Regions from separate parts of the Kitasatospora sp. NPDC092948 genome, predicted to be linked through region 2. Evidence: predicted binding sites of a transcription regulator. Region 2 holds the regulator's gene; the other holds the start of a gene.

Region 1 (4,307 bases), on a different contig from region 2:
CCAGCGAGACGATCGCGGCGTCGGCGACGTCCCGCGCGGTGAGGTCGGCGAGGATCAGCGCACGCGCGTTGTGCAGGGCGGTTTCGATCTGGGGGCTGGCCATCCGCCCATTGTCCCAAAGCGCCGCGGAAAGCCGGAACGCCGCGAGGGCGGCCTCCCGAAGGAGACCGCCCTCACGGCGTGAGACTGACCGAACCAACCGGTGAGGTCGGATCAGAAGTCCATGTCACCGCCCGGCATGCCGCCGCCGGCGGCCGCAGCGGCCTTCTCCGGCTTGTCGGCGATGACGGCCTCGGTGGTGAGGAACAGCGCCGCGATGGAGGCGGCGTTCTGCAGGGCGGAGCGGGTGACCTTGGCGGGGTCGATGATGCCGGAGGCGATCAGGTCGACGTACTCGTTGGTCGCGGCGTTCAGGCCGTGGCCGGCGGGCAGGTTGCGGACCTTCTCGACCACGACGCCGCCCTCGAGGCCGGCGTTGGTCGCGATCTGCTTGATCGGGGCCTCCAGGGCCACGCGGACGATGTTGGCGCCGGTGGCCTCGTCGCCGTCCAGCTCCAGCTTGTCGAACGCGACACCGGCCTGCAGCAGGGCGACGCCGCCACCGGCGACGATGCCCTCCTCGACGGCGGCCTTGGCGTTGCGCACCGCGTCCTCGATGCGGTGCTTGCGCTCCTTGAGCTCGACCTCGGTGGCCGCGCCGGCCTTGATGACGGCCACGCCGCCGGCCAGCTTGGCGAGGCGCTCCTGGAGCTTCTCGCGGTCGTAGTCCGAGTCGGAGTTCTCGATCTCGGCGCGGATCTGGTTGACGCGACCGGCAACCTGGTCGCTCTCGCCGCCGCCGTCGACGATGGTGGTCTCGTCCTTGGTGATGACGACCTTGCGGGCGGTGCCCAGCAGGTCCAGGCCGGCGTTCTCCAGCTTGAGACCGACCTCCTCGGAGATCACGGTGCCGCCGGTGAGGATGGCGATGTCGCCGAGCATGGCCTTGCGGCGGTCGCCGAAGCCCGGGGCCTTGACGGCGACGGACTTGAAGGTGCCGCGGATCTTGTTCACGACCAGGGTCGACAGGGCCTCGCCCTCGACGTCCTCGGCGATGATGACGAGCGGCTTGCCGCTCTGCATGACCTTCTCCAGCAGCGGGAGGAGGTCCTTGACCGAGGAGATCTTGGAGTTGGCGATGAGGATGTACGGGTCCTCGAAGCTCGCCTCCATGCGCTCCAGGTCGGTGGCGAAGTAGGCGGAGATGTAGCCCTTGTCGAAGCGCATGCCCTCGGTGAGCTCGAGCTCCAGGCCGAAGGTGTTGCTCTCCTCGACGGTGATGACGCCTTCCTTGCCGACCTTGTCCATGGCCTCGGCGATGAGCTCGCCGATCTGGGTGTCGGCGGCGGAGATGGAGGCGGTGGAGGCGATCTGCTCCTTGGTCTCCACGTCCTTGGCCTGCGCCAGCAGCTGGTCGGAGACGGCGGTGACGGCCTTCTCGATGCCGCGCTTCAGGGCCATCGGGTTGGCGCCGGCGGCGACGTTGCGCAGACCCTCGCGGACGAGCGCCTGGGCCAGCACGGTGGCGGTGGTGGTGCCGTCACCCGCGACGTCGTCGGTCTTCTTGGCGACCTCCTTGACGAGCTCGGCGCCGATCTTCTCGTACGGGTCCTCGAGCTCGATCTCCTTGGCGATGGAGACACCGTCGTTGGTGATGGTGGGGGCGCCCCACTTCTTCTCCAGAACGACGTTGCGACCCTTGGGGCCGAGCGTGACCTTCACGGCGTCGGCAAGCTGGTTCATGCCACGCTCAAGGCCGCGGCGGGCTTCCTCGTCAAAGGCGATGATCTTGGCCATTAGAAGTGGTCCTCCGGGACACGGTCGACTGCTCGGACCAAGGGGGTGCCCGCGACGGACGGCCCAGGAGAACGCGGGTCATGTCCCCGTCGCTTCCGGGGCCTCACCGGCCCGGTCCGTTGTCACTCTCACGCTGTGAGTGCTAACGCCAATGATTAGCACTCGGGGGTGCCGAGTGCAAGCCCATTCGGCGTGCCCGACAGCATGCCCGACGACCCTCCCGGGAAACCCGCAGCCCGGCCGCGGAACGCCGGCAGGCCCGGCCCCGGACGCGTCGCGCCGGGACCGGGCCTGCCGGTCGCACCTGTCGTATGTGCGGTCTGCCGGGCCGTCAGGCGCCGGCGGCGCGGACCATGTCGGCCTGCGGACCCTTCTGACCCTGCGAGATCTCGAACTCGACCCGCTGGCCCTCTTCCAGGGTGCGGTAGCCGTCCATCTGGATCGCGCTGTAGTGGACGAACACGTCCGCTCCACCGTCGACCGCGATGAAGCCGTAGCCCTTCTCGGCGTTGAACCACTTGACGGTGCCCTGAGCCATTCCGAACTCCCCTTGTGCTGTGCTGGCCCTTCAGAGATCCGCAGGACGCGGACCCGGAGGTCTGGAAGACCGGCCTGTGGGGACTCCCCCCCGCACGGCGCAGCCTCTGTCGCGGCTGAATGTATCCGGATATGCGCCCTCTGCAACAGGCCCCAATTTTGCGGAAAGTCCGTACCCCGTAGGGGATATGACAGGGCGAAAGGTATGAGGCGCGACAATTGCCACCGGACATAACGGACGTGTCACCGCAAATCGCCGGAAGAATTCTGACGGCGGCCTGACAGATCGGGCGGTGAGCGGTCCGGCGCATGTCTCAGAGCGCGGGACGGGACGGGGCCTGCGCGAGGTTGCGGTGCGGGAAAAACGAGGATTGGAGCGGGCTTTGGCGGGGAACGGCTCCACCGGCACTCTACTCCTCCACCGGTCCCGGAATTCCAGCGACCCGCCGGGCCGGAATCACGGCTGCCCGCGCTCGGGAACAGACCCCGGCACCGATGTGCGAAGCCGCCGCCGGACCGCTCGGAAATCGAATTCCGGGGTCCGACGGCGGCAGGGCGAATGCGCGGGGGCGGCGTCAGCAGCCGCCGGCCACCGCCGGAATGATCGACACCGAGGCGCCGTCCTTGATCTCGGTCTCCAGGCCGTCGGCGAAGCGCACGTCGTCGTCGTTGACGTACACGTTGACGAAGCGGCGCAGCTTGCCGGTGTCGTCCAGCAGGCGGGCGGCGATGCCGGGGTGGTTGGCCTCCAGGTCCGCGACGACGGCGGACAGGGTGGCGCCCTCGGCGGTGACCTCGGCGGAGCCGCCGGTGTAGGTGCGCAGGATGGTGGGGATGCGGACGGTGGCGCTCATGGATCTACTCCTCGAAAACGTGTGGGGGTTCAGGCGGAGACGAGGCCGGCGGCGCGGAAGGACTCCAGCGTCGGGCGGATCACGGCGGTCATGCCGGAGTCGGCGACCGCGTCGAGGGTCTTCAGGCCGTCACCGGTGTTGATCGCGACGGTCTCCTTGCTCGGGTCGAGCTGCCCGGTCTCGACCAGCTTCTTCAGCACGCCGACGGTGACGCCGCCGGCCGTCTCGGCGAAGATGCCCTCGGTGCGGGCCAGCAGCTTGATCGCCTCGACCACCTGGGCGTCGGTGACGTCCTCGACGGCGCCGCCGGTGCGGCGGGCGATGTCGAGGACGTACGGGCCGTCGGCCGGGTTGCCGATCGCCAGCGACTTCGCGATGGTGTCCGGCTTGACCGGCTTGATCACGTCGCGGCCGGCCTTGAAGGCGGCGGAGACCGGGGAGCAGCCCTCGGCCTGGGCGCCGAAGATCTTGTACGGGCGGTCCTCGACCAGGCCGAGCTTGATCAGCTCCTGCAGGCCCTTGTCGATCTTGGTGAGCTGGGAGCCGGAGGCGATCGGGATGACGATCTGCTCGGGCAGCCGCCAGCCGAGCTGCTCGCAGATCTCGAACGCCAGGGTCTTGGAGCCCTCGCCGTAGTACGGCCGCAGGTTGACGTTGACGAAACCCCAGCCCTCGCCGGCCGGGTCGCCGATCAGCTCCGAGCAGAACCGGTTCACGTCGTCGTAGTTGCCGTCGATGCCGACCAGCTCGCCGCCGTACACACCGGCCATCACGACCTTGCCCTGCTCCAGGTCGTGCGGGATGAACACGCAGGACTTGAAGCCGGCCCGGGCCGCGGCGGCGCCCACCGCGCCCGCCAGGTTGCCGGTGGACGAGCAGGACAGCGTGGTGAAGTCGAACGCGCGGGCCGCCTCGATCGCGCAGGCCACCACCCGGTCCTTGAAGGAATGGGTGGGGTTCCCGGAGTCGTCCTTGATGTGCAGCTGCGCGGTGAAGCCCAGCTCGCGGCCCAGGTTGTCGGCCTTCACCAGCGGGGTCCAGCCCGGGTTCAGGTTCGGCTTGCCCGCGACGTCGGCGGGC
Region 2 (4,307 bases):
CAACGGCCGGTACGGCCGAGCAGCAGCGCGCCCGCCGCGACGCCCGCCGTCGAGGTGCGCAGGACGGACGGCCCGAGGCGGTAGGGCTTCGCTCCGGCCTCGGCGAAAGCGGCGAGCTCCTCCGGGGAGACCCCGCCCTCCGGTCCGACGATCAGCACGATCTCGCCGGCGGCGGGCAGCTCGGCCGTGGCCAGCGGCAGCGAGCCGTCCTCGTGCAGGACGGCGGCGAAGGAGGCCGCGGAGAGCAGGGGCAGCAGCTGTCGGGTGGTCATCGGCTCGTGCACCTCGGGGAAGCGCAGCCGTCGGGCCTGCTTGCCCGCCTCGCGCGCGGTGGCCCGCCACTTGGCGAGGGCCTTCGTGCCGCGGTCGCCCTTCCACTGGGTGATGCACCTGGAGGCCGCCCACGGCACCACCGCGTCGACGCCGACCTCGGTCATCGTCTCGACGGCGAGTTCGCCGCGGTCGCCCTTGGGCAGCGCCTGGACGACGGTGATCCGGGGCGCGGGCACAGCCTCCTCGCGGACGGCGGCGACCAGCACGTCCAGCGCGTCCTTGCCGTGCACCGCGGCGACGGTGCCGTCCGCGCCGAGGCCGTGCCCGTCGGCGAGGGTGACGGCCTCGCCGGGCTCCAGGCGCTTGACGGCGACGGCGTGCCGCCCTTCGGGGCCGTCGAGGCGGACGGTGGCGCCGGGTGCGGCGCCCGTCAGGTCGTCGACGACGAACACCGGTGCGGTCATCGGAACAGGAACCCTCTCACGGAGCGGACAACAAAAAACCCGGACCGGGAGCGGCATGCACCGCTCCCGGCCCGGAAGGAACAGGTCTCACCGGCCGTTGAAGGCGTCCTTCAGCCGGGAGAACAGGCCCTGCTGACCGGGCGCGAACTGGCCGGAGGGCCGCTCCTCGCCGCGGATCACGGCGAGCCGCCGCAGCAGCTCCTCCTGCTCGGGGTCGAGCTTGGTGGGCGTCTGCACCTCGACGTGCACTATCAGGTCGCCCCGGCCGCCGCCGCGCAGATGCGTGATGCCGCGACCGTGCAGCGGGATCGACTGGCCGGACTGGGTGCCGGGCCGGATGTCGACCTCCTCCAGGCCGTCCAGGGTCTGCAGCGGGACCTGGGTGCCGAGCGCGGCGGCCGTCATCGGGATGGTGACCGTGCAGTGCAGGTCGTCGCCGCGGCGCTGGAAGACGGCGTGGCTGGTCTCGGCGATCTCCACGTACAGGTCGCCGGCCGGGCCGCCGCCGGGGCCGACCTCGCCCTCGCCGGCCAGCTGGATCCGGGTGCCGTTGTCGACACCGGCGGGGATCTTCACCGTGAGGGTGCGGCGGGCCCGGACCCGGCCGTCGCCCGCGCACTCCGGGCACGGGGTCGGGACGACGGTGCCGAAGCCCTGGCACTGCGGGCAGGGACGGGAGGTCATGACCTGGCCCAGGAAGGACCGGGTGACCTGGGAGACCTCGCCCTTGCCGCGACACATGTCACAGGTCTGCGCGGAGGTGCCGGGTGCGGCGCCCTCACCGCTGCACGTGGTGCAGGTGACGGCGGTGTCGACCTGGAGTTCCTTGGTGGTGCCGAATGCGGCCTCCTCCAGGGTGATCTCCAGTCGGATCATCGCGTCCTGACCGCGGCGGGTGCGCGAACGCGGGCCGCGCTGGCCGGTCGCGGCGCCGAAGAAGGCGTCCATGATGTCCGAGAAGCCGAACCCGGCCGCCCCGGCACCGAAGCCGCCCGCACCGCCGCCGTTCGGCGACAGCGGGTCGCCACCGAGGTCGTAGACCTGACGCTTCTGCGGATCGGAGAGCACCTCGTAGGCGGCGTTGATCTCCTTGAACCGCTCCTGCGTCTTCGGGTCCGGGTTGACGTCCGGGTGCAGTTCACGGGCGAGGCGCCGGAACGCCTTCTTGATCTCGTCCTGCCCCGCGTCGCGTCGGACGCCGAGTACCGCGTAGTAGTCCGTGGCCACCAAATGCTCCGGTTTGTTCCGCCTCTAGAAGTGCTTGCGAGGGCTGCGTGAGGGTCTCACGCAACCTTGCTATGACTCGGCCAGGATCTGGCCGACGTACCGTGCCACCGCTCGCACCGCCCCCATTGTGCCCGGGTAATCCATCCGGGTCGGACCGATCACACCCAGCTTTGCCACGCTCTGGTCGCCCGAACCGTAACCGACGGAGACCACCGACGTGGAATTCAGGCCCTCGTAGGCGATCTCGTGACCGATCCGGACCGTCATCGCGGAGTCCGCGGTCTCACCCAGCAGGCGCAGCAGCACCACCTGCTCCTCCAGTGCCTCCAGCACCGGACGGATGGACAGGGGGAAGTCATGGCCGAAACGAGTCAGGTTGGCGGTGCCCGCCAGCATGATCCGTTCCTCGTTCTGTTCGGCGAGCGTTTCGAAAAGGACGGTCAGCACGGTGCTGACCGAAGGCCGGTCGGCCGGTTCGAAACCGGCCGGCAGGTCCTCCAGCAGAGTAGGCACCTCGGGCAGCCGACAGCCGCCCGCCATGCCGTTGAGCCTGGCCCGCAGGTCTCCCAGCAGGGCCTCGCCGACCGGGCCGGGACAGTCCACCATCCGCTGCTCGACCCGGCCGGTGTTGGTGATCAGCACCAGCATCAGCTTGGTCGGGGTCAGCGACACCAGTTCGATGTGCCGCACCGTGGAACGGGTCAGCGACGGGTACTGGACCACCGCGACCTGCCGGGTCAGCTGCGCCAGCAGCCGCACCGTACGGGCCACCACGTCGTCCAGGTCGACCGCGCCCTCCAGGAAGTGCCGGATCGCCCGGCGCTCCGGAGCCGTCATCGGCTTCACCTCGGCGAGGCGGTCGACGAACAGGCGGTAGCCCTTGTCGGTCGGGATCCGCCCCGCACTGGTGTGCGGCTGGTGGATGAACCCGTCCTCCTCCAGCGCCGCCATGTCGTTGCGCACCGTGGCCGGCGAGACGCCCAGGTTGTGGCGCTCCACCAGGGCCTTGGAGCCGACCGGCTCCTCGGTGCCCACGTAGTCCTGGACGATCGCGCGCAGCACGGCGAGCCGACGCTCGTCCAGTGGGCGCACGGACGAACGGGGGTCGATCAGGCGGCCGTCGGTCTTGCCGTCGTCCGGCATGGGGCACGCACCTCCGTCGTCGTCCGTTGAACCGGTGGTCGATCAACTCTGGCACTCAACTGGGCAGAGTGCCAGAACCGTACCTGCCAGTGTACGGCCCGGGCCTGATGGCAGGAACGGTCCGCCCACGTGATCCTCGACCGAATACCGGACCGGCCGATGCCCGGGGGCCGCCCGAGCCGCATTCCCATCGGATTCCCATCGTTTCGGATGGTGCCTACGGGCCCTGCCAGTGGCAGCATCGAAGGCGAAGAGGCGAAGGAGGAGCAGCGATGTCGGCGTCACGACAGCACTCCCGGTTCACCCCCGACCGCGGCCTGACCGGTCGGATGGTCACCACCATGTTCTTGATCGGCCTGCTCTACGTCGGCTTCACCGGGCTGCTGATCGTGCTGCTGCGCGGCGCCTGGCCGCTGGTGGTGCTGATCGCCGGCGGCCTGTTCGTCGCCCAGTTCTGGTTCTCCGACAAGATCACCGAACGGGCGATGGGCGCCCACCAGGTCTCCCCCGAGGAGTTCCCGCAGCTGCACGGCGCGGTGGACCGGCTGTGCGCGCTCGCCGACATGCCCAAACCGCGGGTCGCGGTCGCCCGCAACGACATGCCGAACGCCTTCGCCACCGGCCGGAACCCGGAGAACGCGGTCATCTGCGTGACCACCGGCCTGCTGCGCCGGCTGGAACCGGAGGAACTGGAGGGCGTCCTCGCCCACGAGCTCTCGCACGTCGCGCACCGGGACGTGGCGGTGATGACGGTGGCCGGCTTCCTCGGCGTACTGGCCGGCGCGATGACCCGGATCGCGCTCTACGGCGGAATGATGGGCGGCGGCAACCGCAACAGCAACGACTCCAACGCCGCCATCGCGATGATCCTCGTCCCGCTGGCCTCGATGGTGGTGTACGCGATCAGCTTCCTGCTCACCAGGCTGCTCTCCCGTTACCGCGAACTCGCCGCCGACCGGGCCGCCGCCCAGCTGACCGGGCGGCCCAGCGCACTCGCCTCCGCGCTGACCAAGGTGACCGGCCAGATCGCCGCCATCCCGACCGAGGACCTGCGCAAGGCCCAGCCCTACAACGCCTTCTACTTCGCGCCCGCGCTGAGCGCCAAGGAGACCGCCGCGCAGCTGTTCTCCACCCACCCGTCGCTGGAGCAGCGGCTCGCGCAGCTGTCGAAGATCTCCGCCGAACTCGGGCAGTGACCTC

Evidence for each region. The regulator HrcA, encoded in region 2, represses chaperone genes, less so after heat shock. The targets are predictions, from matches to a motif close to TTNGCACTCNGNNNNNCNGAGTGCNAA.
Region 1: the regulator HrcA is predicted to act here: its motif matches at 1,992-2,018, upstream of groL (chaperonin GroEL).

The regions. Positions count from the first base shown of each region.
Region 1 is NZ_JBIVPU010000003.1:72,285-76,591, reverse strand. It holds gene ACIQF6_RS09900 (hypothetical protein) at 1-103, opposite strand, end outside; gene groL (chaperonin GroEL) at 214-1,836, opposite strand; gene ACIQF6_RS09890 (cold-shock protein) at 2,168-2,374, opposite strand; gene ACIQF6_RS09885 (ubiquitin-like small modifier protein 1) at 2,949-3,227, opposite strand; gene thrC (threonine synthase) at 3,257-4,307, opposite strand, start outside.
Region 2 is NZ_JBIVPU010000004.1:128,781-133,087, reverse strand. It holds gene ACIQF6_RS14145 (16S rRNA (uracil(1498)-N(3))-methyltransferase) at 1-737, opposite strand, end outside; gene dnaJ (molecular chaperone DnaJ) at 825-1,964, opposite strand; gene hrcA (heat-inducible transcriptional repressor HrcA) at 2,034-3,107, opposite strand; gene htpX (zinc metalloprotease HtpX) at 3,380-4,303, shown strand.